Regions from separate parts of the Delftia sp. PX-1 genome, predicted to be linked through region 1. Evidence: predicted binding sites of a transcription regulator. Region 1 holds the regulator's gene; each other region holds the start of a gene.
The links. The regulator FNR, encoded in region 1, switches genes on or off when oxygen is low (the NO sensors DNR and NnrR bind a similar motif). The targets are predictions, from matches to a motif close to TTGATNNNNATCAA.
Positions count from the first base shown of each region.

Region 2: dsrO (sulfate reduction electron transfer complex DsrMKJOP subunit DsrO) is a predicted target of FNR. The motif match lies at 4,414-4,427, and genes of this name have one in related genera.
Region 3: ACN20X_RS17350 (3-hydroxybenzoate 6-monooxygenase) is a predicted target of FNR. The motif match lies at 3,371-3,384, and genes of this name have one in related genera.
Region 4: ACN20X_RS10225 (FeoA family protein) is a predicted target of FNR. The motif match lies at 4,399-4,412, and genes of this name have one in related genera.

Region 1 is NZ_CP184763.1:2,755,069-2,762,261, forward strand. It holds gene ccoG (cytochrome c oxidase accessory protein CcoG) at 1-995, shown strand, start outside; gene ACN20X_RS12755 (FixH family protein) at 1,053-1,367, shown strand; gene ACN20X_RS12760 (hypothetical protein) at 1,549-1,836, shown strand; gene fnr (fumarate/nitrate reduction transcriptional regulator Fnr) at 1,918-2,637, opposite strand; gene hemN (oxygen-independent coproporphyrinogen III oxidase) at 2,799-4,181, shown strand; gene ACN20X_RS12775 (sulfite exporter TauE/SafE family protein) at 4,187-4,912, shown strand; gene ACN20X_RS12780 (HD-GYP domain-containing protein) at 5,086-6,330, shown strand; gene ACN20X_RS12785 (bifunctional diguanylate cyclase/phosphodiesterase) at 6,327-7,193, shown strand, end outside.
Region 2 is NZ_CP184763.1:4,204,605-4,211,797, reverse strand. It holds gene ACN20X_RS19330 (molybdopterin dinucleotide binding domain-containing protein) at 1-2,315, opposite strand, end outside; gene nrfD (NrfD/PsrC family molybdoenzyme membrane anchor subunit) at 2,394-3,437, opposite strand; gene dsrO (sulfate reduction electron transfer complex DsrMKJOP subunit DsrO) at 3,454-4,299, opposite strand; gene ACN20X_RS19315 (hypothetical protein) at 4,633-5,097, shown strand; gene ACN20X_RS19310 (DsrE family protein) at 5,082-5,483, opposite strand; gene dsbG (thiol:disulfide interchange protein DsbG) at 5,495-6,301, opposite strand; gene ACN20X_RS19300 (TlpA family protein disulfide reductase) at 6,298-7,193, opposite strand, start outside.
Region 3 is NZ_CP184763.1:3,770,385-3,777,577, reverse strand. It holds gene ACN20X_RS17375 (hypothetical protein) at 1-78, opposite strand, end outside; gene ACN20X_RS17370 (hypothetical protein) at 75-548, opposite strand; gene ACN20X_RS17365 (patatin-like phospholipase family protein) at 700-1,740, opposite strand; gene ACN20X_RS17360 (LysR family transcriptional regulator) at 1,817-2,719, opposite strand; gene ACN20X_RS17355 (MarR family winged helix-turn-helix transcriptional regulator) at 2,734-3,270, opposite strand; gene ACN20X_RS17350 (3-hydroxybenzoate 6-monooxygenase) at 3,475-4,683, shown strand; gene ACN20X_RS17345 (cupin domain-containing protein) at 4,700-5,737, shown strand; gene ACN20X_RS17340 (fumarylacetoacetate hydrolase family protein) at 5,776-6,483, shown strand; gene maiA (maleylacetoacetate isomerase) at 6,503-7,144, shown strand.
Region 4 is NZ_CP184763.1:2,204,390-2,211,582, forward strand. It holds gene kynA (tryptophan 2,3-dioxygenase) at 1-573, opposite strand, end outside; gene ACN20X_RS10205 (amino acid aminotransferase) at 570-1,775, opposite strand; gene ACN20X_RS10210 (amino acid permease) at 1,851-3,296, opposite strand; gene ACN20X_RS10215 (Lrp/AsnC family transcriptional regulator) at 3,435-3,905, shown strand; gene ACN20X_RS10220 (YkgJ family cysteine cluster protein) at 3,930-4,250, opposite strand; gene ACN20X_RS10225 (FeoA family protein) at 4,446-4,802, shown strand; gene feoB (ferrous iron transporter B) at 4,799-6,742, shown strand; gene ACN20X_RS10235 (hypothetical protein) at 6,757-6,951, shown strand; gene ACN20X_RS10240 (YkgJ family cysteine cluster protein) at 7,002-7,193, opposite strand, start outside.

The DNA.
Region 1 (7,193 bases):
TGGACAAGAACGGCTGGACCTTTGAAAAGCTCTGGAAGAAGTCGCTCAAGCAGTTGCTGTGGATTGCCATTGCCCTGTGGACCGGCTTCACCTTCGTGGGCTACTTCGTGCCCATCCGCGAGCTGGGCGGCGAGCTGCTGGCGCTGCAGGGCAGCTGGCAGGTCTTCTGGGTGCTGTTCTACGGCTTCGCCACCTATGGCAACGCCGGCTACATGCGCGAGCAGGTCTGCAAGTACATGTGCCCCTATGCGCGCTTTCAGAGCGCCATGTTCGACCGCGACACCATGATCGTCAGCTACGACACGGGCCGGGGCGAGCCGCGCGCGCCTCGCACCAAGAAGGTGGACTACAAGGCCCAGGGCCTGGGCGACTGTATCGACTGCAAGATGTGCGTGCAGGTCTGCCCCGTGGGCATCGACATCCGCAACGGCCTGCAGTACGAATGCATAGGCTGCGGTCTGTGCATAGACGCCTGCAATTCCATCATGGACAAGATGGAGTATCCGCGCGGCCTCATCCGGCTGACCACGCAGAACGCCATGGCCGGCCTGTGGCGGCGGGCCCAGGTGCTGCGCCGCATCTTCCGTCCGCGCGTGCTGGTCTACTCGGCCGTGCTGATCGGCCTGAGCATGGCCATGATCGTGAGCCTGGCGCTGCGCCAGTCGGTCAAGGTCGACGTGATACGCGACCGGGCGTCGCTGTCGCGCATCGTCGCGGGCGGCAAGCTGGAAAATGTCTACCGCCTGCAGATCATGAATGCCACCGAGCAGGCCCAGCGCTACCGCATCAGCGCCCATGGCCTCGACGGGCTGGAGCTGGCGTCCGAGCAGGAGGTCGAGGTCGGCCCGGCCGAGACGCGCGGCATTGCGGCGCGGCTGCAGATTCCCTACGGTTCCGCCGAGCCGGGCTCGCACACCGTATTCTTCGATATCGATGCCGTGCATTCAGGCGCGGGACGCGCGTCCGAAAAGGCCGTCTTCCTGGTGCCCCGGTGATATGTCTGGCCGGCGCCGCCCAGGCTGCGCCGGCTGTTTGAAAGAAAGAGGTTATCCATGTCTTCCAGTCCCGCAGTCTCCGCGCCCGCCACGGCCCCTTCGCATCCGGACGCCGGCAAGCCCTGGTGGAAGTTCGCCCATGTCTGGCTCGTGGTGGCCGGCCCGGCCGCCGTCGTGGTGGCCGGCGTGGTCACGGCCGTCATTGCGATCAATGGCGCCGATCCCGTGATCGATCCTGACTATTACCGCAATGGCATCACCATCAACGAGCGTGCCGATGGCGTGCGCGAAGTGCCCAAGAGCCTGGCGCCCGCGGTCACCGGCCGCAACCACGCGGCCACGCCCGCGCAGGACCATCCCACGGACCGCTGAACGCAGGAAAATACCGTGCACAAGGCCGCAGTCGCGGCCTTTTTGCATGGTGGATGGCATCTCCAGCATGCGCGAGGGCCAAGGGTTTCCTACAGGCAGTGCAGGGTGCGCAGGGCTTGGCACGGTGCGAGGGCGGCGCGCACAATGAAAGCCACCCCTCGACAGCTCAAGGAGATCGCTGATGTTGGCCCAACGCTGGATGTGGATTGCCTGGCCGGCCTTTCTGGCCGCCGCCGTGATGGAGATGCTGGTATTCGCCTTCGTGGACCCGCTGGAGCTGCACTGGCTCGGCGACCTGGGCTGGTCGCGGCAGGGAATCTACACGCTGGCCTTCTTCGCCTTCTGGGGCGTGACCATGCTGTCCAGCCTCATGACCACCATGCTGGGACGCTCCACGCACGATCTCAACGACGGCGTGGTCTCCGAGCCGGACCCAAATCTGGCCATGCAGGGCCTGGGGCGCGATTGAACCCGCGTGCACTGCAATGGCAATGAACAAGGCCCGCGATCGCGGGCCTTGTTCATTGCCGGGGGGCGGGGCCTTGCGGCCTCACTGGCACTGCTGGCTGTTGACGATGCGCTTGAGCGCGTCCGTGTCCAGGATGCGCAGATGGCGCTGGCGCACCTCGATGATGTTTTCCTCGGCAAACTTCGAGAAGGTGCGGCTCACCGTCTCCAGCTTCAGGCCCAGGTAGCTGCCGATTTCCTCGCGTGTCATGCGCAGCACCAGTTCCGACTTGGAAAAGCCCCGGGCGTGAAGGCGCTGCACCAGGTTGAGCACGAAGGCGGCCAGCCGCTCCTCGGCACGCATGCTGCCCAGCAGCAGCATCACGCCATGCTCGCGCACGATCTCGCGGCTCATGACCTTGTGCACATGGTTTTGCAGGGCCGTGACCTCGCGCGACAGGTCCTCCAGCTTGTCGAAGGGCATGACGCAGACCTCGGCGTCTTCCAGCGCGACCGCATCGCAGGTGTGGTGGTCGTTGACGATGCCATCCAGGCCGATGATCTCGCCGGCCATCTGAAAGCCCGTGACCTGGTCGCGCCCGTCCTCGGTGGCCACGCAGGTCTTGAAGAAGCCCGTGCGGATGGCGTACAGCGAGGTGAAGGACTCACCGTTGCGAAACAGCAGGCCGCCGCGCTTGACCTTGCGGCGCGTGGCCACGATGTCGTCGATGCGCTGCATCTGCTCGGCATCCAGGCCCATGGGCATGCACAGCTCGCGCAGGTTGCAATTGGAACAGGATGCTTTGATGGTCTGAAGGTTCATGGAGTAAACATCAGCGGCGCAGCAGTGCGCCGGCGGTGACCTCGTGGATGGCGATGAGTTGGATCAAATTGTCGCAGCACTGCCGCGAACAACTCTTGATATGAGTCAAGGACGCGGCCAATGGGCTGCGGCACAGTGGACGACATTAGAGGAAAAAACCCATGACCGCTGTCACCCCAGAGCTGCTGCGTCGCTTCGACGTACCGGGGCCCCGATACACCTCGTTCCCCACGGCCGATCGTTTCGTGGAGGCTTTCGGTGCTGAAGACTATATCCTGGCACTTGAGCACCGCAAATCGAGTACCGCAGCGCGGGCCATGCCTTTGTCGCTGTATGTGCATGTGCCGTTCTGCGAGTCGCTGTGCTACTACTGCGCCTGCAACAAGATCGTGACGCGCCACCACGATCGCGCTGCCGTCTACCTGGACTACCTGGCGCGCGAGATGGCCTTGCACACGGCCCATTGCGGCAAGGGCCAGGCCGTCAGCCAGTTGCACCTGGGCGGCGGCACGCCCACCTTCTTCTCGGACGATGAGCTGCGCACGCTGATGGCCCTGCTGCGCGAGCATTTCAAGCTGGAGCCGGGCGGCGAATACTCCATCGAGGTCGATCCGCGCACCGTCAGTGTCGAACGCCTGGCCGTGCTCAAGGAGCTGGGCTTCAACCGCCTGAGCTTCGGCGTGCAGGACTTCGACGAACAGGTGCAGATCGCCGTGCACCGCGTGCAGCCGGCCGAGCAGGTGTTCGCGCTGGTGGCAGCGGCACGGCAGCTGGGCTTTGCCTCCATCAACGTGGACCTGATCTACGGCCTGCCCAAGCAGACGCCCGAGTCCTTCGAGCGCACGCTGGCCCAGGTCAATGCGCTGCGGCCCGACCGCATCGCGCTCTATGCCTATGCCCACCTGCCCGAGCGCTTCAAGCCGCAGCGGCGCATCGCGGCCGAGGACCTGCCCCAGGGCGCCGACAAGCTGGCCATGCTCTCGCGCTCCATCGCGGCCTTCATGGACGGCGGCTATGTCTACGTGGGCATGGACCACTTCGCCTTGCCCGAGGACGCGCTGGCCGTGGCCAAGCGCCAGGGCCGGCTGCATCGCAACTTCCAGGGCTACAGCACCCAGCCCGACTGCGACCTGATTGCGCTGGGCGTGTCGGCCATCGGCAAGGTGGGGGCCAGCTACAGCCAGAACGCCAAGACGCTGGAGGAGTACTACGACGCCATCGACGCCGGCCACCTGCCCGTGGTGCGCGGCCTGGCACTGTCGCGCGATGATCTGGTGCGGCGCGCCGTCATCATGGCCATCATGTGCCAGGGCGCCGTGCTGTTCGAGCCCATGGAGCAGGCCTGGCTGCTGGGCTTTCGCGAGTACTTCGCCCCCGAGCTGGCGGCGCTTCAGGACCTGCAGGCCAAGGGGCTGGTGCAGATCAGCGACGAGGGATTCCAGGTCACACCCATGGGCTGGTACTTCGTGCGTGGCGTGGCCATGCTGTTTGACCGATATCTGCAGGCCGACAAGAACCGGGCGCGGTTTTCGAGGATCATCTAGGCCCCATGCTGTTGTCGCTGCTCTGGACCGCTTTGATCATGGGGCTCGTCGGCGGGCCCCATTGCCTTGCCATGTGCGCCGCGCCCTGCGGCGTGGTCACGGGCGGGGCGGGGCAGGGCACGGTACAGGGTGGTGGGCAGGTGGTCGCCGTCCATGGACTGCAAAGCCGGCTGTGGCTGCGCACGGCGCTGTTCCATAGCGGGCGGCTGGCCGGCTATGCCAGCCTGGGCGCTGCCTCGGCGCTGGCCATGGAAAGCCTGTCCTGGCTCACCAGCCAGACCACGGCGCTGCAGCCGTTCTGGACGCTGACCCATGTCGCCGTGATGGCCTGGGGCCTGGCCATGATGGTGCAGGCCCGCCAGCCCGCCTGGCTGGAGTCTGCGGGCCGCGCCGCCTGGCGGCGCGTGCAGCCCTGGGTGTCCGCCCCTGGCGGCACGCTGGCGGCGGGCTATGCCTGGGCGCTTATGCCCTGCGGACTGCTGTATTCGGCCGTGCTGGTCGCCGCGCTCAGCGGTGGCCCCTTGCAGGGCGCATCGGCCATGGCGGCCTTTGGCGTGGGCAGCGGGCTGTGGCTGGTGGCCGGCCCCTGGCTGTGGCGGCTGGGCCGCCAGCGCCTGAACGGCTTGCGTGCCGAATGGGGCACGCGGCTGGCCGGCCTGATGCTGGTGGGCGTGGCCGTGTGGGCGCTGTGGATGGACCTGATCTACAAGCCCAGTCTCTGGTGCCGATGAACAACAGCGGGGGACAGACTTGGTCCTGAGGGTCGCGGATTGCCTGCAAGGCCCTCAGAACTGGAGATAATGCCCGAATCATCGGCTTACATTTGCCGATTCCTTCAGCCTCGGGGCCGTTGCCGCGCGTGAACCATTCCGTCCTCATCGATATCCGAGACCTCCGTCCGGGCATGTTTGTCCAGCTCGATGTTGGATGGCTAAACCATCCCTTTCCGGTCAGCAGCTTCAAGATCACCTCCAGCGCACAGATCCAGACCCTGAAATCCCTGGGCCTGGAGGCGGTGCGCTGCGTTCCGCACAAAAGCGACGCCTGGCCGGCCGAGGTGCGCACTCCGCCGCCGCAGCCGCTGCCCGCTGTGGCGGCCGCTGCAGCCGAGCCCGCCGAGGAACCCTCACCCGCAGCGCCGCTGCTGCTGTCTGTGCCCAACTGGCGCGGCCGGCTGGAGGACTGCAATGCGCGCTTTCAGAAGGTGGAGCGTGGCTATGTGGCCATCGAAACCACCCTTGCCAGCGCGCCCGAGCAGGCGCGCATGCCCACCGAAGCCCTGGTCGACGGCTGCCTGGCCGAACTGGCCGGCCCGCAGGACGTGGCGATTCACCTCCTGTCCGATGGCGTGGGCAGCAACCAGAGCGTGCATGCCGTCAACGTGACCGTGCTCGGCCTGCTGCTGGGCCGCGCCCTGGGCCTGGAGGCTGCGCTGCTGCGCGACCTGGGCCTGGCGGCGCTGCTGCACGATGCCGGCAAGCCGGTGGCCGGCGCCGAAGGCATGCACGGCCTGGCCCTGGAGTCTTCCGTGCCCGACGCGCTGCGCGACCGCTACGAGCGCCATGTGGGTGAATCGGTGGCCATCGCCATGCGCATGGGCCTGTCGGCCCAGGTCACCACCGCCATCGCACAGCACCATGAGTGGGCCGACGGCACGGGATTCCCGCTGAGCCTGGTGGCCGAGGACATGGAGCTCACGGGCCAGATCCTGGCCCTGGTCAACACCTATGACCGCCTGTGCAATCCCGGCGATGCGCAGACGCCGCACACGCCGCACGAGGCGCTGTCCATGCTGTTCAGCCGGCTGCGCGACAAGTTCGCCGCGCCCGTGCTCAATGGCTTCATCCGCATGATGGGCGTGTTCCCGCCGGGCTCGGTGGTGGAGCTGACCGATGGGCGCCATGCCATGGTCATGTCCGTCAATGCATCACGGCCGCTCAAGCCTTCGGTGATGGTCCATGACGCCAGCGTGCCGGCCGCCCAGGCGCCCGTGCTGGCGCTGGAGCTGTTTCCCGCGCTGGGCATACGCCGGGGCGTGGCTCCTGCGCAGTTGCCGCGCGACGCGCTGGACTATCTGTCGCCGCGCCGGCGTGTCTGCTATTACTTTGAACGGGCGGTGGAATTGGATCCGCCGAAGGTGGCGTCTTGAACAAGCAAGCGCTCAACCGCGCCTGGCCCCGCCTGCTCGATGCACTGCAGGAGGCGCTGTGGCTGATCGATGCCCGCAGCCTGAAGGTGCTGCGCGCCAACGCCGCCAGCGAATCCGTCACCGGCTATGAGACCGATGCCGCCGTGGGACTGCCCGTGCAGGTGCTGGCCGCCACGCCGCAGCAGCAGGCGTTCTGGAGCGACCCCTTCAACTGGCAGGCCGGCGCCCAGTTCATTTCCGAGGTGCGCCGTGCCGACGGCCAGCTGGCGCCCGTGGAGATGCGCGTGCGCGCGCTCGACGGCGAGGTGCTCCTGGTCAGCATGCTGGACCGGCGCGAGCAGGCGCTGCACGAGGCCGAATTCGAAAGCCTGCTGGGCGAGTTGCGCGCCACGCTGGAGTCGGCGGCCGACGCCATCCTGGTGTGCGATCCCGATGGCCGTATCCGCGCCTTCAACCACCGATTCGCCACGCTCTGGGGCATTCCCGAGGCGTTGCTGGTGCGCCGCAACGACGCGGCCATCCTCGATCACCTGGCCGGCCAGGTGCGCGATGCCGAGTCCTACGCGCAGCAGTTGAAGCTGCTGTCGGCCCAGCCCCTGATGGAAGCGTCCGACGTACTGGACCTGCGCGACGGCCGCATCCTGGAGCGCCGCGCCGTGCCCCAGCTGCGCCGGGGCCTGCCCATGGGGCGCATTTTCTCCTTCCGCGACATCACGGCCGAGGCCCAGACCCAGGCGGGCCTGGAACTGGCTGCGCGGGTCTTCGAGTCCAGCCTGGACGGCATCTTCATCGCCGATGACCACATGGACGTGGCACGCACCAACCCGGCCTGCGAACGCTTGCTGGGCGGCATGCCCGTGCAG
Region 2 (7,193 bases), 1.4 Mb from region 1:
AGCCGTTCTGCCACGGCGAAGAGAAAGCTCTCCACGTTCACGGGCTGGCCGCCGGCCGTGCGCGCCACGGCGGGCTGCACCACGGGCCAGCGCACGGTGGAGCTTTTGGCCACCACGTCGGCCCAGGGCGCCGAGATACCCCAGCTCTCGTAGGTCACGGTATCGGGCACGATGAAATCGGCCAGCGCGCTGGTCTCGTTGATGAAGGGATCGATGGAGACGATCAGCGGCAGCTTCTTCGGGTCCTTGAGATCGTCCACCAGCGCGTTGCGAAAGCCCGCAATGCCGTAGACGGGGTTGCTCATGTGGTTGATCCAGGCCTTGGCGCGATAGGGGTAGCCGGCCAGCGCACTGGCCAGCATCTCGCTGGACAGGCCGCCCACGGCCGGGTACCACGGGGCCTGGGCGGCGGGGTAGTCCTTCGCGCCATCTGGCTGGCCCTCGCGCTTGCGCTGGAATTCCGCGCTTTTCTCGTAGGGCTGTCGGTGGCGTGACAGCGCCAGGCCGCGCGGCTTGACCTTGCCGTCGAAGTTGGCGAAGTCGTAGCGCGGGCCGGGGCCGAAGGGGCCGAACGGGCCGGCATCCAGCACCAGGCCGCCCTGCACGTTGAGGTTGCCCACCAGGGTGTTGAGCATGCTGATGGCGTAGGCGGTGTAGAACCCCGCGCCGCTCATGGTGCCGCCATGCGCATCGGCCACGGCGCGCTTGCCATGGCTGGTGAACTCGCGCGCCAGCGCCTCGATCTCGCCGCGCGCCACGCCGCACAGCGCTGCGTATTCGTCCAGTGTCTTGAGGCTGGCCTGCTCGTGCAGCTTGGCCAGCGAGGAGCAGACCGACAGCTCGGGGGCCTGGTCCGCGCCTTCGGCCTTCAGGCCGGGCACGGCCACGCGGGTGCGCACCATCAGCTGTGCAGGCTCGGCCTGGGTGTGCGGCGCCAGGTGGCCATCGGCACGCTGCACCACGAACACATCCTGGGCCGGCTTGCCGTCTTCGGCTGGCGCGGGCAGGGCCCAGCCCAGGTCGGCGCCGCGCAGAAAGCTGCCATGGCGCGGGTGGCCGGGCTCGTTGACCAGCAGGTGCGTGGCATTGCTCCAGGACGCCTCGCCCGCCGCCTGCATGGCGGCCGGGCCGGGCTGGGCGAGAAAGCCCGTGTCATGGCGCGCCTCGTCCAGGATGACGCGGATCAGCGCCATGGCCAGGGCCAGGTCGCTGGCCGGCTTGACGGCCAGCCAGCGGTTGCCGCTGCCCGCAGCCAGGCTGGACGAGGTGGGCAGCACGGGCGAGACCACCACGTAGCGGAACCGGTTGTCCTCGCGCGAGCGGGCCTCGGCCAGTTCGCGGCCCTGGCGCTGGAAGGGGTTGCCGGACTGCGCGGGTGCCGCGCCGATGAACAGGCCGAAGCTGGCATGGCTCCAGTCCGGCTTGCCGTGCGGCATGCCGGGCAGGTCGCCCAGGGCCGCTGCCGCACCCACGCGAAAACTCTGGCCGCAGTAGGCGCCGTGGTTGCTGACGTTCACGGTGCCGAAGGACGGCCCCGCAAAGCGGCGCAGCAGCTGGGCGCGGCCTTCGTTGGAGGCGTCGGTCACCAGCAACTGGTTGGAGCGCGGGCCGAACTCGGGGTTGTCGGCGTCCAGCGGCGTCTTGGGGTCCCAGATGGCGCGCAGGCCATCGACCTGGCCTTCGCCGAACAGATTGCCGCCCTCGCAGACTTCCTGCACCAGCTGCTCGAAGGAAATGCTCTGCCAGCGGCCGCTGCCGCGCGGGCCCACGCGCTTGAGCGGGGTGAGCACGCGGTGCGGCGCACTCTGGTGCTCCAGCATGGACGAGCCGCGCGCGCAGGACGTGGCCCGGCCCTCCAGGCCCAGCTCCTTGCCCAGTTTGGCGTAGACCTCGCGCACGGGTTCTTCCATGGCGGCCGGGCGCGTGGTGGCCAGCGGGTGGTAGGGGTTGCCTGCCACGCGCAGGATGCGGTTGCTGGCGGTATCGACACGCACGCGCACGCCGCACTGCGTCCAGCAGCCCAGGCAGCTGGACGGGCTGACCACCTGGCCGGGCTGGGTGGCGAGCGCGCCCGTGGCCGGGTCGATGCGGAACTCGGGCGTCAGCGAATTGCCGCGCGTGGCGCTGGCCGTGGGCGTGCCCGAGCTGCCTGTCACCAGGCCCTTGGCGCCACGTGCCAGCGTCTCGCCGTAGCCGGCCGCAAAGGCGGCCAGCCCACCGGCGGTGAGTCCGCCGCGCAGCAGCAGGCGGCGGCGGGCGGCCTCGGCATCCAGGGAATCTTCGGGGGCTTGGGGGAGCTTCTTCTTGTCGGTCATGAAAGGCTTTCTGTGGCGCGGCCGGCCGGTGGCGGGCCGCGCTCCGTGAATGGGTGAGGGGTCGTCAGGGCGGCGGTGTCAGAGGGCGCGGGCCGCGGCCGAGCGCGCGGGAAACAGCTCCAGCGCCCAGGTGGCCAGCGTCACCAGTGCAATGCACAGGCCGGCCACGCCCAGCATGCCCAGCAGGCCGTCGCCGCCCAGCGGCATGTGGTAGATGTACAGGCCCGCGCCGTACTTGGGCACGCCTTGCACGCCCATGAACAGCGCCCAGCGGAAGGCCCAGGCCGCGGCGGCCAGCCCCAGCCCCAGGGCCAGCGTGTAGCGCGGGCAGGCCATGCGCTGACCACCCCGCACCAGGGCCCACAGCAGGGCGGCACCGGCCACGGCCGAGCCCAGCATGCTCAGGCGCCAGACCGGAAACTGCTGCCACAGCTGCAGCGCCGCCTGGAAGGAGCGGCCCTGGCCCAGCCAGCCGGCAACGGCCCAGACCACCACCATGGCCAGCAGGCACAGCGCCAGCGCCAGGCCCAGCATGCGCAGCGCCTGCAGGGCGCCGGCATCGGGGCGGTGGCGGGCGGGCAGAAAGCGCGCCGTCACCAGCATGCAGCCCACCGTGGCCAGCCAGCCCGTGAGTGCCAGGTTCAGCGGCACCCACAGCGTGTTCCACAGCGGGCGCGAGCGCACGGCCATCAGCTCGGCGCCGGTATAGGCGGTGATGGTCAGCGCCGACACGGCCAGCAGCGGCGCCAGCCAGCGCAGCCACTGCGGCCGGCCCAGCCACCAGGCCAGCACGAAGGCCAGCGCCAGTCCCACGAAGACAGGCAGCAGCAGCGCGCCCACCGACATCCACGACCACGGCGTGAAGTGCGCATAGAAATGCCAGAAGCGCGCAGGCTGGTGCAGGTCGGCCAGCAGCGACACGGGCGCCGCGATGGCGCTGACGGCCAGCACCAGCACGGCGGCCGGCAGCAGGCGCGCCATGGCGCTGGCGCGCGGCGCCCAGGCGCAGGCGGCGGCCAGCAGGGCGGCGCCCGTGGCAATGCCGGCCAGGAAGAAGTACTGCACGGCCCAGGGCAGCCAGGCCGATTCGTAGGCGGGGGTCAGGAGTTCGACGATGTGCATGGGGTGCTCCTTGCGTTCAGTGGGAAGTGACCAGCCGCACGCTGGCCTGCCCGTCCACGCCGTCGACGAAGGCGTCGGGCAATCCCAGGTAGTACACATGCGGGTCCGTGCCCATGGCGGGCTTGAGCACCTTGAGGTCCTTGGCGTGCTCGCGCATGCGCTGGCGGATCTCGCTGCCCTCGTCGTTGAGGTCGCCGATCACGCGGGCGCCGCCCACGCAGCTTTCCACGCAGGCCGGCAGCAGGCCGGCTTCCAGGCGGTGCTCGCAGAAGGTGCACTTGTCGGCGGTCTGCGTCTCGTGGTTGATGAAGCGCGCGTCATAGGGGCAGGCCTGCACGCAGTAGCCGCAGCCCACGCAGCGCTCGTTGTCCACCAGCACGATGCCGTCGCTGCGCTGGAAGGTGGCCTGCACCGGGCAGACCGGCACGCAGGGCGGGTTGTCGCAGTGGTTGCACAGGCGCGGCAGGTTGAGCATGGCCGGCGGCAGGTCCTCGTTGCCCGCGTGCTGCACCTCGTACTGCAGCACCGTGGTGCGGAACTGGCCCAGCGGCGGCAGGTTCTCCATGGAGCAGCTCACGGTGCAGGCCTGGCAGCCTATGCAGCGGCGCAGGTCCACCAGCATGCCGTAGCGCCTGCCGGCCTCGCCGGGGCGGCGCGGCGGTTGAAAACCCGGGGTGCCGGGCGCGGCCGCCGCCACGGGCAGGGCCACGGCCGCCATGGCAGCGGCCAGCAGGTCCTGCAGGAAGCCGCGCTTGCCGGCGGCGGGCTGCGCATGGGAGAGGGTAGGGGCGGGGATGTCCTGGGAGGAGGGCTTGCAGCTGCAGTCGTTGCAGCCGCTGCCGGCGCGGGATGTTTTTGGCATGGCCTGTCTTTCATCGTCCTGCGGCCACGGAGGGTGGTCGCTCAAACTCAATAAAGCATTAAAAATATGCTTTTTATATTGAATTTAATATATGAAATTCAGGGCCTGAGTGGCTTGATGTGAGTCAAGCAATGGGCTTGCAAAGCGCCACCGACTGCCTGCCATGGACAGGCGCCCAAGGCAGTCCGTAGCGTGTGGTGCGGGGATTAAGACGGGGTTAACAGGGTGACTGCATTCCTCGGGAATGCGGGGCGCGTATCGGAAATCACCCTCTTGTTTCCGCGCGCGGCCCCGGTCTACGCTGCTTGTGTCGCCACTGCCAAGGAGTTCTCCATGAACCACGCCCTGAACAGCCTTGCTTCGGAACTAGACCTTGCCGCCGAAGCCGGCGAGCACCTGAGGCTGCAATTCACGCAGGCCTGCGTGGACCGCATCGCGCACCTGCTGGAAGACCCGGACGTCATCCGCTGCGCACAAGGCCTTCGCCGCTACCTGGACGGCCAGATCGACAGGCAGGAGCTGGACCGCCTGGCCCGCGAGGCGGCCAGCCTGGCCAACCACCACCAGGGATCACGCTCCCTCGACGGCTGCGGCCATGCCGCCGTGTCCGCCACCTATGCCACGGCCCATGGGCTGGCGGGCCGGGCGCTGCAGGCGGCCGACTATGCGGCCTACGCCATGGTCTATGGCGAGGGCGGCCACGGCGCCGTCACGGACCGGGAATCGTTCGAGCCCGAGTACCAATGGCAGGCGCGCTGCCTGGCCTCGCTGGCGCAGGCCGCTCAGCAGCGCACGTAGCACCAGGCCGACTGCTGCAGCAGGGCCAGTGACTCGATCCCGCCCTGCGGCAGCACGCGCATGCCGGCAGGCGCCTCGCGGCCCAGCTTCCTGAGCGTGTTCGGGCAGACCAGCGCATGGGCCAGGGCGGCCGCATCCAGATGCTGCGGCGTGCCCGGCGCAGCGTCCAGCAGCGCCTCGACGGCCGGGCCGTTGATGACGATGCGGACTTCGGCACCGGGCCGGTCCTGGCGCAGATTGGCCAGATTGCTGCGTGCACGGGCCAGGGCGCCGGGTGTGGGCGCATGCAGCACGATGCGCAGCGGCGACGCATCCGGCCGGGCGGGGAACAGGTCGCTCCAGTCGCTGGAGGCGGTGGAAGCGGCGGGACAACGGCTTGTGCTCATGGTCGTCCTCGTCATTTCCTGCCACGCGGCCCCATGACCTCTTCCAGCAGGCCCGGCGGCAGGCCGGTGCGTACCTGCACCAGCCCCTTGTCATCCTTCCAGACCAGGGCCGGCGTGGCACGCAGCCCCCAGGTGGACATCAGCGAGGCATGGTTGGCCAGCACCTGCCGCGTGGCCTGCGGCACCGGGGCCAGCGGCGTGGCGCCCGCGCCTTCTGCGCTGGCGCGGCCGGCCTTGGCATAGGCACGTGCGTGCTCGGCCAGGGCCTGCTCTGGCTGGCGCGCGGTCAGCATGGCGGCGGCCTTGCCCTCGCTGCTGGGCTTGAGGATGCCCACCAGAATGTGGCGCAACTGCACCTGGCCGCTCTCCACCCAGGGCCGGGCATCGTTCCACAGCTGGTTGCAATAGGGGCAGTTGGGGTCGGTGAACACATAGACCGTGCGCGGCGCGTCGGCGCGGCCATCCGGTATGGACTGGGCGCGCTGCACATCGCTCCACAGTTGCTCGCCCATGGGCTTTTGCACGGCGGCCTGCAGGGCCTGGGCGTTCACGTCGCGGCCCTGGGCGTCGATCACCGTGCCCAGCACCCAGTGCTTGCCGTCAGGCATGCGGTAGATGGGCACGGGCTGGCGGTCGCGGTAGGCGGCCCAGGCCTTGAGTCCGCCCACGGCCGGCAGCGGTCCCACCAGGGTCAGTCCCTGCTGGGCCAGGAAATCCTCCGATGGCAGCTCGGACGCCGCAGCCGGCAGGGCCAAGGCTGCCGATAGGGCCAGGGCTCCTGCCAGTGCAGGCAGGGGGAACAGGGGGGAAGCGCTCATGAACATTCCTTCAGATGCTGGGCCAGGCTGGCGCGCGACAGCTCGCCCATGCGCATGCCGCACAGCCGGCCGTCGGCGCCATAGAAATAGGTGGAAGGCAGGCCCCGCTGGCGCCAGTGCCGGCCGGCCTGCTGCTGCGGGTCGAACAGCACCTGGGCCAGCGGCAGCGGGGCCGTCGCCTGCTCGCGCCGCAAATAGCCCATCACGGCCTCTGCCGTCTCGCCCTGGTTGATCCAGATGAAACGCACATCGGGCCGCTGCTGCTGGGCCTGGGCCAGCACCGGCATCTCGCGCCGGCAGGGCGGGCACCAGGTGGCCCAGAGGTTGATCACCATGGGCTTGCCATCGGCCTGCTGCAACTGCTGCAGAGAGACCGGCTGCGCCTGTCCGTTGACCAGGGTGAAGGCCGGTAGGGCCGGTGCATCTGCGAAGGGCAGCGCCTGCAGCAGGCTGCCCAGCACCAGCAGGGCCGCCCCCGCGCCCAGCGCCAGCCCTGTGGCGCGGCGCAGCACCGGGGAGCGGCGGCTGCGCCACAGCATGTACAGCAGCGCGGCCAGCAGGCCGGCCCACAGGCTCCATCCCCCGTCGCGGATATCGATGATGCGGCCTGCGAAGGCCGGCATTCCGCTCCAATCCCAGGGAGCAGGCGCGTACTCTGCCCACCACTGCGCGACATAGGCCAGGCGCGCCGCCAGCAGGCCGGCCAGGGTGCTTTGCCACAGCAGCGCATCCACGGCCTGGCCCGTGCGCCTTTCATTCCTGCGCGCCAGCCACTGCGCCAGCAGCCAGGCCAGCATGGCCACCACCACGCCCATCGGCAGGACCAGCGGCCCCAGCGCCAGGCTGGCGGGCAGGTGCAGCCAGGCGCCCAGCGCCGATAGCGCTGACGGCC
Region 3 (7,193 bases), 1.0 Mb from region 1:
CCGCAGCGGCTCGGCAACAACCTGCTCCACACCGTCCAGAGTGAAATTTTCGCTGGAAATTTCATGGATTTGCTTCATGCCAGCGCCGCTTTGAATTGCGCAACAAACAGGCGGATCCTGTCTTGCAGATCTGGAAAATCCATCTCTTTCTTGGCTCCGTAGGCAATGCCCAATGCAATCGCCAGCGGGCTCAACAACGCTCCAAGCAATGTTCCTATCAGCGGTACTGCGCTCAACAATGCACCGACCACCAAGGCAACCGCTGTGGCGAATGCCAAGGTGGGGAACTGGTCTAGCGTAAGAAAGATGAGATCAAGAATCTTCCGCCCGATACGCACCAGTCGGCGTCCGACCTGCGATGACAAGCGCAGCAGATTGGCCAGGATGGCCTTCGCATCAGCGGAAACATTCAAACCCTCGATTTTTTGAAGCAAGGCGCGTTCAGTACGTTTGGTGTTCTGAAAGAATTTCGCCTCATTGGGTATTGAACCCTTGTCGTGATCATCAGGCTCGCTGTTCGACTGGCTCGCTTGCGGCACTATTTCCATGGCGGCGGCTTGTATCAGTGAAGAAAGGACACGGAACGGAAGCCTGCATTATGTCGTTACACATGCCCGCGATCCGCATGGCTTCACCAGTCGAAGCCCGTTCTTTTCATTCGTTATGACACCGGCATGATTCGCCCTGCCTTGAACCCCGTCAAGGACTGGCGCAGGCGCCGTCCATCCCCGCCATCTCCGCCAGCTTCTGCATGCGCGAGCGCTGGTCCAGGCAGGCCTGGTGCTGGGCTTCGGCCGCCTTTTGCTGCGCCAGCTTCGCGGCCTTGGCGCGCTCGGCCTGCAGCTGGGCGATGCGCTCGCGGATCTGGGGCATGGCGGCCACGGCGGCCTTTTCGCCTTCAAGAATGGCGCTGGCGCGCTGGGTGAAGTCGGCCGGGCCGATGTCCAGCACCTTGGGGCGGATGGTGATGTCGGCGCGGGCCAGCTCGGCCTGGCCCAGCTTCTGGCCCATGATCGCAATGGACTGGCCCAGTGCGCCCAGCATGTTCTCGGGCGCCTTGCCACGGGCCTTGTTGGAGATGTCCACGGCGATCACCAGATCGGCGCCCAGCTGGCGCGCGGCGTCCACGGGCACGGGGCTGGTGATGCCGCCATCGACGAAGTGGAACTTTCCGATGGCCACGGGCTGGAACACACCCGGAATGCTGCTGGAGGCACGCACCGCCTGCCCCGTATTGCCGCGCGCGAACACGGTGCGCTCGCCGTCCTCCAGCCGCGTGGACACCGCCACGAAGGGCTTGGCCAGCTGCTCCAGCGGCTTGCGGCCCACCTGTTCGTTCACATAGTCTTCCAGCTTCTGGCCCACCAGCAGGCCGCCCGAGGACAGCTGCAGGTCGCGGATCCTGGTCTCATCCAGCGCCACGGCCTTTTCCTGCAGATCGAAGGCGTTCATGCCGCCCGCATACAGCGCACCCACCACGCTGCCCGCGCTGGTGCCGGACACCACAGCGGGCGCAAGGCCATTGGCTTCCAGCATCTTGATGACGCCGATGTGGGCAAAGCCCTTCACGGCCCCGCCGCCCAGGGCCAGACCGATCCTGATGGGCGCCACGGGTGTGCCCGGCGCGGTGGGCGTGGACTCGGGCGTGGCCGCCGAGGGGCTGGGCGGGTTGCTGCCGCAAGCGGCCAGCCCCGCCAGGCTCAGGTACACCAGTGGACGCAAAAGGGCTTGGAGGCGCATGCCGGAAGATCCTGCTGTCGGATGACGAGATTCGGGGCGGGCAGTATAGCGGCAGGGGCCTGACCGCCGCAGGCCCTCAGGCTCTGGGCTTCAGCAAGCCGCCCATGCCCTGCACAGCCTCCCTCAAAAACCCCCAGACCGCCTCGATGCGCTGAACCTGCCGGGCATCCGAGGGCATGCTCATCCAGAAGGTGCGGGTGAAGCAGGCCTCGGCGGGCAGCACGCGACTGAGCACGGGGTCGCGGTCGGCGATGAAGGCGGGCAGCACGGCCAGGCCGGCGCCGGCGCGCACGGCTTCGTACTGGGCGGTGATGCTGGTGCTGCGAAAGGCAAAACGCTCGGGCTGGAACAGGGTGGACAGCAGCTGCAGCTCGCGCGTGAACAGCAGGTCGTCCACATAGTGGATGAAGCTGTGGTGGCGCAGGTCCTCGGTGCGCGCCACCAGCGGACGGCGCGCAAGGTATTCGCGCTGGCCGTAGAGGAACAGCCGGTAGTCCGTGAGCTTGGTGACCACGGCCGAGCCGCGCGTGGGGCGCTCCAGCGAGATGACGATGTCCGCCTCGCGCCGCGACAGGTGCAGCAGGCGCGGCAGGGCCAGCAGGTCGATGCTCAGCAGCGGATGGCGCTGCGTCAGCGCGGCCAGCTGCGGGGCCAGCAGCTGGGTGCCGAAACCCTCGGTGGCGCCCACGCGCACCAGGCCGGACGGGCCCTGGCTGGCGGATTCGGCCGCCAGCGGCATGCGCTCCAGCCCGGCGGCGGCGCGCTGCATGGCGTCTGCCACGCCCAGCAGCTGTCGGCCGGCCTCCGTGGGCCGCCATTGGCCCGCTTCGCGCTCGAAGAGCACGGCCCCCAGCTGCTTTTCCAGGGCCTGGATGCGGCGCGACACCGTGGTGTGCTCCACGCCCAGTTGCCGCGCGGCGGCGGCCATGCTGCCGCTGCGCGCCAGCTCGCCAAAGAATCTCAGGTGGTCCCAGTCCATGGGTCGAGGCCGCCTCAGTCGGCTGCGGCGCGGCGCGCGGCCAGCGTGCTGGGCGCACGCGCCAGCTCGTCGTTTTGCCGCACCAGGACGGCCATCATGTCCATGAACAGGCCCCGCTGCTCCTGCGGCAGCGGCTCCAGCATGCGCTGCTGGGCCCGCAGCACCGAGGGCTCGGCAGCGGCCAGCAGCGCGGCGCCTTCTGCGGTGACCGACAGCAGGCGCACGCGCCGGTCGGCCGGGCTGGTGTTGCGCACCATGAGGCCGCGCGCCTCCAGCCGGTCGATGACGCTGCCAATGGTGGAGGTGTCGAAACCGATCATCCGCGCCAGCGTGCGCTGGTCCACGCCGGGCTGGCGCAGCACGGCAGACAGCGCCGCGTACTGCACGGGGGTCACGCCGAATTCCTGGGTCTCTTCCATGAAGACGGCTACCGCGATCTGCTGCAGGCGGCGGATGTGGTAGCCGGGGTAGTTTTCTAGTTCTGCGGGTTGGTAGTCCATGGCCATTGCGCTCTTTTCCGGGTCCCTGCGGGCAAGCGCAGATGTTCGCATGAACCGCGCCCTCCGTTGGCGTTGGCTGGCGGACAGGTGATTCACCCGGACACGCTGTCCACCACCGTTTTGCCTGCATCCAGGGAAACCCCAGGCTGGCCTGATGCAAATCAACACTACACTCATCGTCAGCATACTGTTTAATTAGTCGCGACGCATCTGACCCCCAGGCGAGCGACACGCACCACGAAGCACAGGACATCCATGAGCACCAGCATTTCTTCCCGGGCGCTGCCCGTTCTTGTGGCAGGCGGCGGCATTGGTGGCGTGGCGGCCGCGCTGGCCCTGGCGCGCCAGGGATTCGCCGTCAAGGTGCTGGAGCAGGCGCCGCAGCTGGGCGAGATCGGCGCCGGCATACAGCTGGGCCCCAACGCATTCGCGGCCTTCGACGCGCTGGGCATTGGCGAGCTGGCCCGTGGCCGCGCGGTCTATACCGACGAGATGGTGATGCACGACGCGCTCGATGAGCGGCTGGTCGGCCGCATTCCCACGGGCGAGGCGTTTCGCGCCCGCTTCGGCAACCCGTATGCGGTGATCCACCGCGCCGACATCCACACCTCGCTGCTCGAAGGCGCGCGCACCCACGGCCAAATCGAGACGCTGACGGGCACCCGCATCGAAGCCGTGCAGCAGGAGGGTGACACCGTCACCGTGCGCGACCAGCACGGCCAGGTCCATGTGGGCCAGGCCCTGATCGGCGCCGATGGCGTGAAGTCCGTGGTACGCCAGCAGTACGTGGGCGATGCGGCGCGTGTCTCCGGCCATGTGGTGTACCGCGCCGTGGTGGAGAAGAACGACTTCCCCGAAGACCTGCGCTGGAACGCGGCCAGCATCTGGGTCGGCCCCAACTACCACCTGGTGCACTACCCGCTGCGTGGCGGCGAGCAGTACAACGTGGTCGTCACCTTCCACAGCCGCGAGCAGGAGGAATGGGGCGTGCGCGAAGGCAGCCGCCAAGAGGTGCAAAGCTACTACCGCGACTGCTGCCCGCGCGCGCGCCAGCTCATAGACCTGCCCAAAAGCTGGAAGCGCTGGGCCACGGCCGACCGCGAGCCCATTGGCCAGTGGAGCTTCGGCCGCGCCACGCTGCTGGGCGATGCCGCACACCCCACGCTGCAATACATCGCCCAGGGCGCCTGCATGGCACTGGAAGACGCGGTGACGCTGGGCCAGGCGCTCAAGCACTGCGGCAACGACTGGCCGCAGGCGCTGCGGCTGTACGAGCGCTCGCGCATTGCCCGCACGGCGCGCGTGGTGCTGTCCGCGCGCGAGATGGGCCGCATCTTCCACGCCGGCGGCGTGGAGCGCCTGGTGCGCAACGACCTCTGGAAGGGCCGCACGCCCCAGCGTTTCTACGACGCCATGGAATGGCTGTACGGCTGGAAGGCCGAAACCTGCCTCGCCGAAGACTGAACACAAGGAGACCGCCATGCAAGAACTTGGCCGCCTGGAAGACCTGCCCCAGGACTACCGCGACGAACTCGCGCGCAACAACCTGGTGCCGCTGTGGCCCAGCCTGCGCAACGTGATGCCGCCGCACACGCCGCGCCCGCGCACCCAGCCCATTGCCTGGCCCTACCAGGCCATCCGCCCGCTGCTGATGCAGGCCGGCGAGCTGACGCCCATCGAAAAGGCCGAGCGCCGCGTGCTGGTGCTGGCCAACCCCGGCCATGGGCTGGAGAAGATGCAGGCCAGCTCCTCCATCTACCTGGGCATGCAGCTGCTGCTGCCCGGCGAGTGGGCGCCCTCGCACCGCCACACGCCCAATGCCGTGCGCATGGTGGTGGAAGGCCAGGGCGCGTGGAGCCTGGTCGACGGCGAGAAATGTCCCATGGAGCGCGGCGACCTGATCCTCACGCCCACGGGCCTGTGGCACGAGCATGGCCATGACGGCGACGAGCCCGTGGTCTGGCTCGATGTGCTGGACCTGCCCCTGGCCTACTACCTGGAAGTCACCTACCACGTGGACGGCCCGCGCCAGCCCGCCCTGCCCGGCCGTGGCGACCGGGCATATGCGCGCGGCGGCCTGGCGCCCACGCAGGTGTTCGCCCGCAGCGCCAAGGCCTACCCCATGCTGCGCTACCCCTGGAAGGACGCGCGCGCCGCCCTGCTGGAGCTGGCCGCCGACCGCCCCGATCTGGACTGCGTGCAGCTGGCCTACACCAACCCCGAGACCGGGGCCGACTGCGAAAACATCCTGGGCTTTTACGCGCTGATGCTGCGCCCGGGCCAGACGCTGCAGCTGCCCGCGCGCTCGCCGGCCTGCGTGTTCCATGTCATCGAGGGCGGCGCCAGCGTGGCCGCCGTGGACCGCCATTTCGACCTGGCCCCGGCCGACACCTGCTGCGTGCCCGGCTGGGCGCCCGCCACGCTGACCAATGCCAGCGCCAGCGAGCCCGCCTTCCTCTTCCTGGCCGACGAGGCGCCTTTGCACCGAAAGCTGGGCCTCTACGAAGTCCGGCCTTGAATCCTCCGATGTCTCTTTACTCCCCCATCGCCAATACCATGACCGCCCCCCAATACCTCTGGACCCCGCCCCCCGTCCAATCCCTGCCCGTGCGCGGCAGCACGCAGCGCCTGCCCGTGAACCGCCTGTTCTTCGTGGGCCGCAACTACCACGCCCATGCCGTCGAGATGGGCCGCCCGGTGGACAAGCGCGTGGAGCGCCCCTTCTACTTCACCAAGGCTCCCTCCACCCTGACCGAATCGGGTGCCACCGTGGCCTACCCGCCCGAGACGAACAACTACCACTTCGAGATGGAACTGGTGGTGGCCATCGGCAAGGCGGGCTTTCGCATTGCGGCGGACCAGGCGCATGAACACATCTACGGCTACGCCTGCGGCCTGGACATGACGCGCCGCGACCTGCAGCTGGTGGCGCGCGACAAGGGCCGGCCCTGGGACCTGGGCAAGGATGTGGAGCAGTCCTCGGTAGCCAGCGAGATCGTGCCCATGCCGGGCCAGGTGATCGAATCCGGCGCCATTGCGCTGGCCGTCAATGGCGAGACCAGGCAGCAGTCCGACGTGGACAAGCTGATCTGGAACATCCGCGAAATCATTGCCGACCTCTCGCTGTTCTATCACCTGCAACCCGGCGACCTCATCTACACGGGCACGCCCGAAGGCGTGGGCGCCGTGCTGCCGGGCGACCGCATCACCGGCCATGTGCAGGGCGTGGGCGAGATCGCGCTCACCGTGGGCCAGCCCGAATAAGGCCAGGGAGACCACCACCATGAAGCTCTACAGCTTTTTCCGCAGCGGCACCTCGCACCGCCTGCGCATCGCGCTCAACCTCAAAGGCCTGCGCCCTGACTATTTCCCCGTGGACCTGCGCGTGGACGAGCAGGCCCAGGCGCCGTTCAAGCAGGTCAACCCGCAGGGCCTGGTGCCGGCGCTGACGCTGGACGATGGCCGCACGCTGATCCAGTCGCCGGCCATCATCGAATGGCTGGAGGAGCGCCACCCCGAGCCGCCGCTGCTGCCCGCCGACCCCGAGGACCGCGCCCAGGTGCGCGCGCTGGCCGCCATCGTGGGCTGCGACGTGCATCCCATCAACAACCGCCGCATCCTGCAGACCCTGCGCCGCCAGTTCGGTGCGGACGAAGCTGCCATCAACGCCTGGTGCGCCACCTGGATTGCCGACGGCTTCGACGCCATCGAGGCCCTGCTGGCGCAAGACACGCGGCGCGGCGACTTCTGCTTCGGCCACGCACCCACGCTGGCCGATGTCTACCTGGTGCCCCAGATCGAAAGCGCACGCCGCTTTGGCGTGGACCTGGACCGCTGGCCGCTGATCAGCGCAGTGGACAGGGCCTGCGCGGCCCTGCCCGCCTTTGCACAGGCTGCGCCCCTGGCTCAGCCTGACGCCGGCTGAACCTCGCCTGAACCCCGCCGCGCCTTTGCCGGCAGCCCTAACCCGCCCC
Region 4 (7,193 bases), 550 kb from region 1:
GTGCCCGGCAGGAATGGCCAGCCCCTGGCGTGCCAGCAGGCGCAGGGCCTCGTCGTACAGGGAAGGTGCGCGCCATGCGGCATCCACCCGGGCCAGCAGGTCGGGCCGGTGGGCATGGGGCTGGAGCATGGCGGCGTTCTTGTTGCCCAGCGCGAACTCGATGCAGCGGTACTGGTAGCTCTGGAAGCCGCTGGAGCTGGCGAGATACGGGCGCATGGCCGTGTACTCGGTAGGCGTCATGGTGGCCAGCACGGACCAGGCGCCCACCAGCTGCTCCATGATGCGGCTCACGCGGGCCAGCATCTTGAAGGCATCGGCATGGCGGTCGGCCGCCACGGCGGCCGTGGCCGCGCCCAGCTCGTGCAGCATGAGCTTCATCCACAGCTCGCTGGTCTGGTGCTGGATGATGAACAGCAGCTCGTCATGCGTGGGCGACAGCAGTTGCTGTGCGCCCAGGATGGCGTCCAGCTGCAGGTAGTCGCCATAGCTCATGGACTGGCTGAAATCCAGCTGCGCCCTTTCCTCGGCGACGATGCGCTCGGTCAGGCCGCCATGGACGGGGCAGCCGCTCATTGCGGTGCCTCCAGCACCGTGGCAATGGCGTCGGCCACGTACTGCACGTTGGCGGCGGACAGGCCCGACATGCACATGCGGCCCGAGCGGATCAGGTACACGCCGTGCTCGTCGCGCAGGCGGTGGACCTGGGGCTCGGTGATGCCGGTGTAGCTGAACATGCCGCGCTGGGTCAGCAGGAAGCCGAAGTCGCGCCGCTCGCCAAAGCGTTCATGCAGCGCGCCGTGCAGCTGGGCGCGCATGTCCTTGATGCGGCCGCGCATCTGCGCCAGCTCCTGCGCCCATTGGGCGCTCAGTTCGGGCGACGCCAGCACCTGCTGCACCAGGCGTGCGCCACGGGTGGGTGGCGAGGAATAGTTGCTGCGCACCGTGGCCTTGAGCTGGCCCAGCACATTGCCGGCCGTGGACGCGTCGTTGCAGACCACGCTGAGGCCGCCCACGCGTTCGCCATACAGCGAGAAGTTCTTGGAAAACGAATTGGCCACGAAGGCCTGGGCGCCCGCGTCGGCCAGGGCGCGCACGGACCAGGCGTCTTCATCGAGCCCATCGCCAAAGCCCTGGTAGGCCATGTCCACAAAGGGGATCAGGCCGCGCTCCACGATCACCGGGATCAGTTGCTGCCACTGCTCGCGCGACAGGTCCACGCCCGTGGGGTTGTGGCAGCTGGCATGCAGCAGCACCACGCTGCCCGAGGACAGTTCTCGCAGCGTCTGCAGCATGGCGTCGAAGCGCAGGCTGCCCGTGGCCGCGTCGTAGTAGGGATAGCTGTGGGTGCGCAGTCCCGCGCCCTGGAAGATGGCCAGGTGGTTGTCCCAGGTGGGATCGCTGAGCCAGACCTCGGCATCGGGGAAATAGTGCTGGATGAAGTCCGCGCCCAGCTTGAGCGCGCCCGAGCCGCCCAGGGTCTGCACGGTGGCGATGCGCTGACTGCGCACGGCCTCATGACCAGCGCCGAACACCAGGTCCTGCACCAGCTGGCGGTAGGGAGCAATGCCTTCGATGGGCAGGTAGCCGCTGGGGCTTTGCTCGCGGGCCAGGGCATCGCCGGCCTGGCGCACGCAGTCCAGCACGGGCAGGCGGCCGGCCTCGTCGAAATACAGGCCGATGCTCAGGCTGACCTTGTCGGTGCGCGGGTCCTGCTGAAAGGCTTCCATCAGCGACAGGATGGGATCACCGGGGTAGGGCGGGACGTGGCTGAACATCGAGGCGCGGGCGGTATCGAGGGGGGCAAGAGTCGTCATGTGTCTAAGGCAGAGAGAGAAACGGGAGGCCGGATGTCACCGGGCGGGAACCTGGGCTTGGGTGGATGTTGGGGTCTGGGTTGGGGTTGGGGTTGGGGTCTGAGGGGAGGGCTGGCCGGCCGGCCGGCGATACCAGATGGCGTAGACGGCGGCCAGCAGCAGCAAAAAGGGCAGGCCCGTGAGCACGGTCAGGCGGAATACGTCGGTGAACAGCGTGGACACCAGGGCGGCCAGCATCAGCGCCGCGCCCAGCAGCGTCAGCATCGGAAAGCCCCACATGCGAAAGGCCAGCGGCTTGTTGCCCTGGCGCACCCAGTGGATGCGGAAGAACAGGTGGGTCACGAAAATCATGAACCACGTGAACATGGCGCCGAACATGGCCACGGCCATCATCAGCATGAAGGACTGCTCGGGATTGATGATGTTGAACAGCGTGGCCACGGCAATGCCCAGGCAGGACAGCAGCAGCGCCGGCAGCGGCACGCCGCGCGAGTTCACGCGGCCCAGCACGGCGGGCGCATGGCCGGCGCGCGAGAGGCTGAACATCATGCGGGTGGTGATGTACAGCTGGCTGTTCATGGCCGACAGGGCGGCCACCAGCACCACGAAATTGACCACGCTGGCCGCGCCGGGCAGGCCGATGATCTCCATCACCTTGACGAAGGGGCTGCCCTCCTTGCCGGCGGCCGACCACGGCACGATGGCCAGCATCAGCGCGATCGTGGCCAGGTAGAACACCACCAGGCGCACCATGGTGGAGCGGAAGGCGCTGGTGACGGCGCGCTGCGGGTCCTTGGCCTCGCCGGCGGCCACCGCGATCATCTCGATGCTCAGGTAGCTGAAGATGGCGATGATCACGCCCACCCAGGTTCCCCACAGGCCGTTGGGGAAGAAGCCGCCGTTGTTGACGTAGTTGGCAAAGCCCACGCCGTCCGGACGGGCGCCGAACACCACCCAGGCGCCGACCACGATAAAGGCCGCGATGGCGATGATCTTGATCATGGAGAAGCTGTACTCCACGGCGCCGAAGGCCTTGACGCTCATCATGTTCACGCCGATGAGCGCGCCCGAGAAGATCACCACCCAGGCCCAGCGCGGCACCTCGGGGAACCAGTAGCCCATGTACAGGCCCACGGCCGTCACCTCGGTGCCCACGGCCAGCACCACGCAGGCCCAGTAGGCATAGCGGACCATGAAGCCGGCCATCGGGCTGATGTAGTGCTCGGCATAGGCGCCGAACGAGCCCGAGGTCGGGTGGGCCACCGTCATCTCGGCCAGGCAGCCCATGAGCAGCAGCGAGATCACTGCGCCGATGGCATAGCTGATCAGCACGCTGGGCCCGGCAAAGCCGATGGCAAAGCCGCTGCCCAGGAACAGGCCGGTGCCGACGGCACCGCCGATGGCGATCATGGTCATCTGTCCGGCGGACAGCTGCTGTTTGAGTCCGGCTTCGCGCTGGACGATGTCTTCGAAGGCTGGCATGGGTTGTTGTCTCCGTTGCTGTGGGGGGCTTCGGAGGCGGATGCTATGGACGGCCTTCGCGGGGCGTTTAGTAGTTATCCCTAAATCGACTTGATCTTGGATAAGTTATTCTGTGAAACATGAATTCATAGGTGGTTTATGCCAATCGACATCGACAGAACGGACCGGCTGCTGATCCGCGCCCTGCAGGACAACGCGCGGCTGACCTCGGGTGAGCTGGCGCAGCGTGTGCATTTGTCGCAGTCACCGTCATGGCGGCGCATCAAGCGGCTGGAGGACGAGGGCGTGATCACCGGCTACCACGCCGCGCTGAGCCGGCGCGCCATAGGCTTTGGCGTGCTGGCCTTCGTGATGGTGGGCATAGACCACCAGAACGAGGAGTCCTCGCGCCATTTCCAGGAAGCGGTCTGCGCCATTCCCGAGGTCGTGATGTTCCATGGCATCTCGGGGCCGGAGGACTTCCTGCTGGTCGTCGTGGCGCGCGATCTCGACGCCTATTCCGATCTGCTGCTCAGCCGCCTGCACCGGCTGCCCGGCGTGCGCCAGGTGCACACGCATTTCTCGCTGCAGGAATTCAAGGGACAGCTGGCGGGGCTGCCGGTGGAATGACGGCTGGTGGCGCCTGGCAGGCTGCTAGAGCAGGCCGCTGTCCAGCGCCTGCATGCCATGGCGCACGCGCACGCGGTTGCAGGCATCGCTGCCGGCGGCGAACTCGCGGCAGGGCGAGGGGCGCCATTCATAGATGCCGCAATGGGCCTTCTCGCCCACCTTGCCGACCAGGGCCGCGCAGCGGGGACGCGCCCAGTCGGTTCCGCGCATGCGGCAGGTGTGGTCGGTGACTTCCTCGGCCAGCCCGGCTGGCACGCGGCCGCCCTGCGCCTGCGACTCGTGCACGGAAAAGTCCACGCGAAACGATGCGCAGCAGGCGCCGCAGCTCAGGCAGGGTTGGGTCATGGCGTGGGGAGGGGAGTGCGCAAAGGCCGTGTCGGCGTCGGCCGCCATTGTGCCGCGCGCCGCCCGCCTGGGCCCGCCAGGGGGCAAAGCCGGGAACGCAAAACCCTGTCCCGCACTCCGATACCATGCGCGGTCCCGCCGCCCGGGTTCGATCAAAATCAAAATGAGAATAAAAATCAATTGATACAACACGCCATGCATTCGATGAACCCCGCGACGGACGCTGCGGCTCCGTCCACGCTGTCCGCGCCTCCCATGTCCTCCTCTGCTGCCGTTGCCGCCGTTGCTGCCACCACGGCCATCACCCTTGATGCCCTGCCCCGTCAGGTATCGGCGCGCGTGGTCGAGCTCCATGCCGCACGCGATGCCAGCGAGCAGGAACTGCTGCTGCGGCTCATGGAGATCGGCTTTCTGCCCGGCGAGCCCGTGCGCATCCTGGCCGCGGGCTTTCCGGGCGACGACCCGCTGGCCGTGCGCGTGGGCCAGACCACGTTCGCTTTGCGCCGCCATGAGGCGGCCCTGGTGCGCGTGGCGCCGGAGGCGGTGGCATGAGCGCGTCGTCCTCTCCCAAACTCATTCAGCCGCTGCAGCCTGCCCAGGGCGGCGGCGGCAGCGGTGATTCCGCACTGCGCCTGGCCCTGCTGGGCAATCCCAACTGCGGCAAGACGGCGCTGTTCAACCTGCTGACCGGCGCACGCCAGAAGGTGGCCAACTACGCGGGCGTGACCGTGGAGCGCAAGGAAGGCTGGCTGAGCACGGCCAGCGGCCGGCGCGTGCGCGTGCTGGACCTGCCGGGCACCTACAGCCTGCATGCGCACAGCGAGGATGAGCGCATCACGCGCGACATCGTCTCGGGTCGCCATGCGCGCGAGGCGCCGCCCGAACTGCTGGTCTGCGTCACCGACGCCACCCATCTGCGCCTGAACCTGCGCCTGGTGCTGGAGGCCCAGCGCCTGGGCCTGCCCATGCTGCTGGTGCTCAACATGAGCGACATGGCCAGGCGCCAGGGCATCGATATCGACCGCGAGGCGCTGTCACGCGCCCTGGGCATGCCCGTGCTGTCCACGGTGGGCGTGCGCCAGGACGGCGCGCGCGAACTGCTGCAATGGCTGGACGGCCCCGAAGCCCGCGCCCTGGCGGCGCCGCAGCTGCAGGCCCCGGCCCGCCCGGGCGATGCGCGCGAGCAGGTCCTGGCCCTGCACCAGCAGGTGGCCCGCATCATGGCCGACTGCGTCAAGGAGCCCGTGGCGGACACCCGGCGCGACGACCGCATCGACGCCGTGGTGCTGCACCCGCTGTGGGGCATGCTGCTGCTGGCAGCCACGCTGTTCCTGATGTTCCAGGCTGTGTTCAGCTGGGCACAGCCGCTGATGGATGGCATCGAGGGCGGCGTTTCGGCCGTCTCGGCCCTGGTCAACGAGCACATGCCCGAAGGCGCGCTGCGCAGCCTGCTGGCCGATGGCGTGATCGCCGGCACGGGCGCCGTGCTGGTCTTCCTGCCGCAGATCCTGATCCTGTTCCTGTTCATCCTTGCACTCGAGGATTCGGGCTACCTGCCGCGTGCCGCCTTTTTGCTGGACCGCATCATGGGCAAGGTCGGCCTGTCGGGCCGCTCCTTCATTCCGCTGCTGTCCAGCTTCGCCTGCGCCGTGCCCGGCATCATGGCCACGCGCTCCATCACCAGCTGGCGCGACCGCCTGGTGACCATCATGATCGCGCCGCTGATGACCTGCTCGGCGCGCCTGCCGGTCTATGCGCTGCTGATCAGCGCCTTCATTCCCGAGCGCACGGTGGGCGGCATCTTCAATTTGCAGGGCCTGGTGCTGTTCGCGCTGTACGTGGCCGGCATCGCCAGCGCCATGGCCGTGGCCGGCGTGGCCAAGCTGGTGGGCCGCAGCGCCGGCCCCACGCCGCTGCTGATGGAGCTGCCCTCCTACCGCTGGCCCAGCCCGCGCAGCCTGGCCCTGGGCCTGTACGAGCGCGCCATGATCTTCCTGCGCCGCGTCGGCGGCATCATCCTGACCGTGAGCATCGTGCTGTGGTTTCTGGCCAGCTACCCGGCGCCGCCCGATGGCGTCACCGAAGCGGCCATCCGCTACAGCTTTGCAGGTCGCATCGGCGGCTGGCTGGAGGTGGTGCTGGCGCCGATCGGCTTCAACTGGCAGATCGCCATCGCCCTGGTGCCCGGCATGGCCGCGCGCGAAGTGGCCGTCAGTGCCATGGGCACGGTCTATGCACTGTCCGCTGCCAGCGACGAGGCCATGGCCGAGCAGCTGGGGCCGCTGATCGCCCATACCTGGTCCCTGGCCACGGCGCTGTCGCTGCTGGCCTGGTTCGTGTTCGCGCCCCAGTGCATTTCCACGCTGGCGGCCGTGCGGCGCGAGACCAATGGCTGGCGCTATCCGCTGCTGATGACGGGCTACCTGTTCGCGCTGGCCTACCTGGCCAGCTTCATCACCTACCGCGTGGCCCTCGCGCTGGGCGCGGGCTGAGGAGGGCATTGAGCATGTGGCAAAACATCATCGTGGGCGTGATCGTGGTGGTGGCGGCCGTGTCCCTGGTCTGGCGCTACCTGCCGGCGCGTTGGCGGCTGAAGGCCGGTCAGCTGCATCCGTCGCTGGCGCCCAAGGACGGGGGCGGCTGCGGCGGCTGCAGCGCCTGCGGCGGAGACAGCTGCGCACCGGACAGGCGCCAGCCATAGCGCCAGATCGGTCGACAGGCCGGTCGCCGGGCCGCCGGCCGGTTGCACGCTCAGGCAGCGGCCAGCCAGATGCGGGCGCCGTCATCCAGCGCAGGCAGGCCATGCGCCAGGCGCGCAGCGTTGCAGCGGTCCGTGCCCATCTCGAATTCCCGGCAGGTCGATGAGCGCTGCTCGTAGATGCTGCATGCCACCTGTTCGCCGCAGCGGCCCGTGAGGGCCGTGCAGCGCACGGGGCGGCGCTC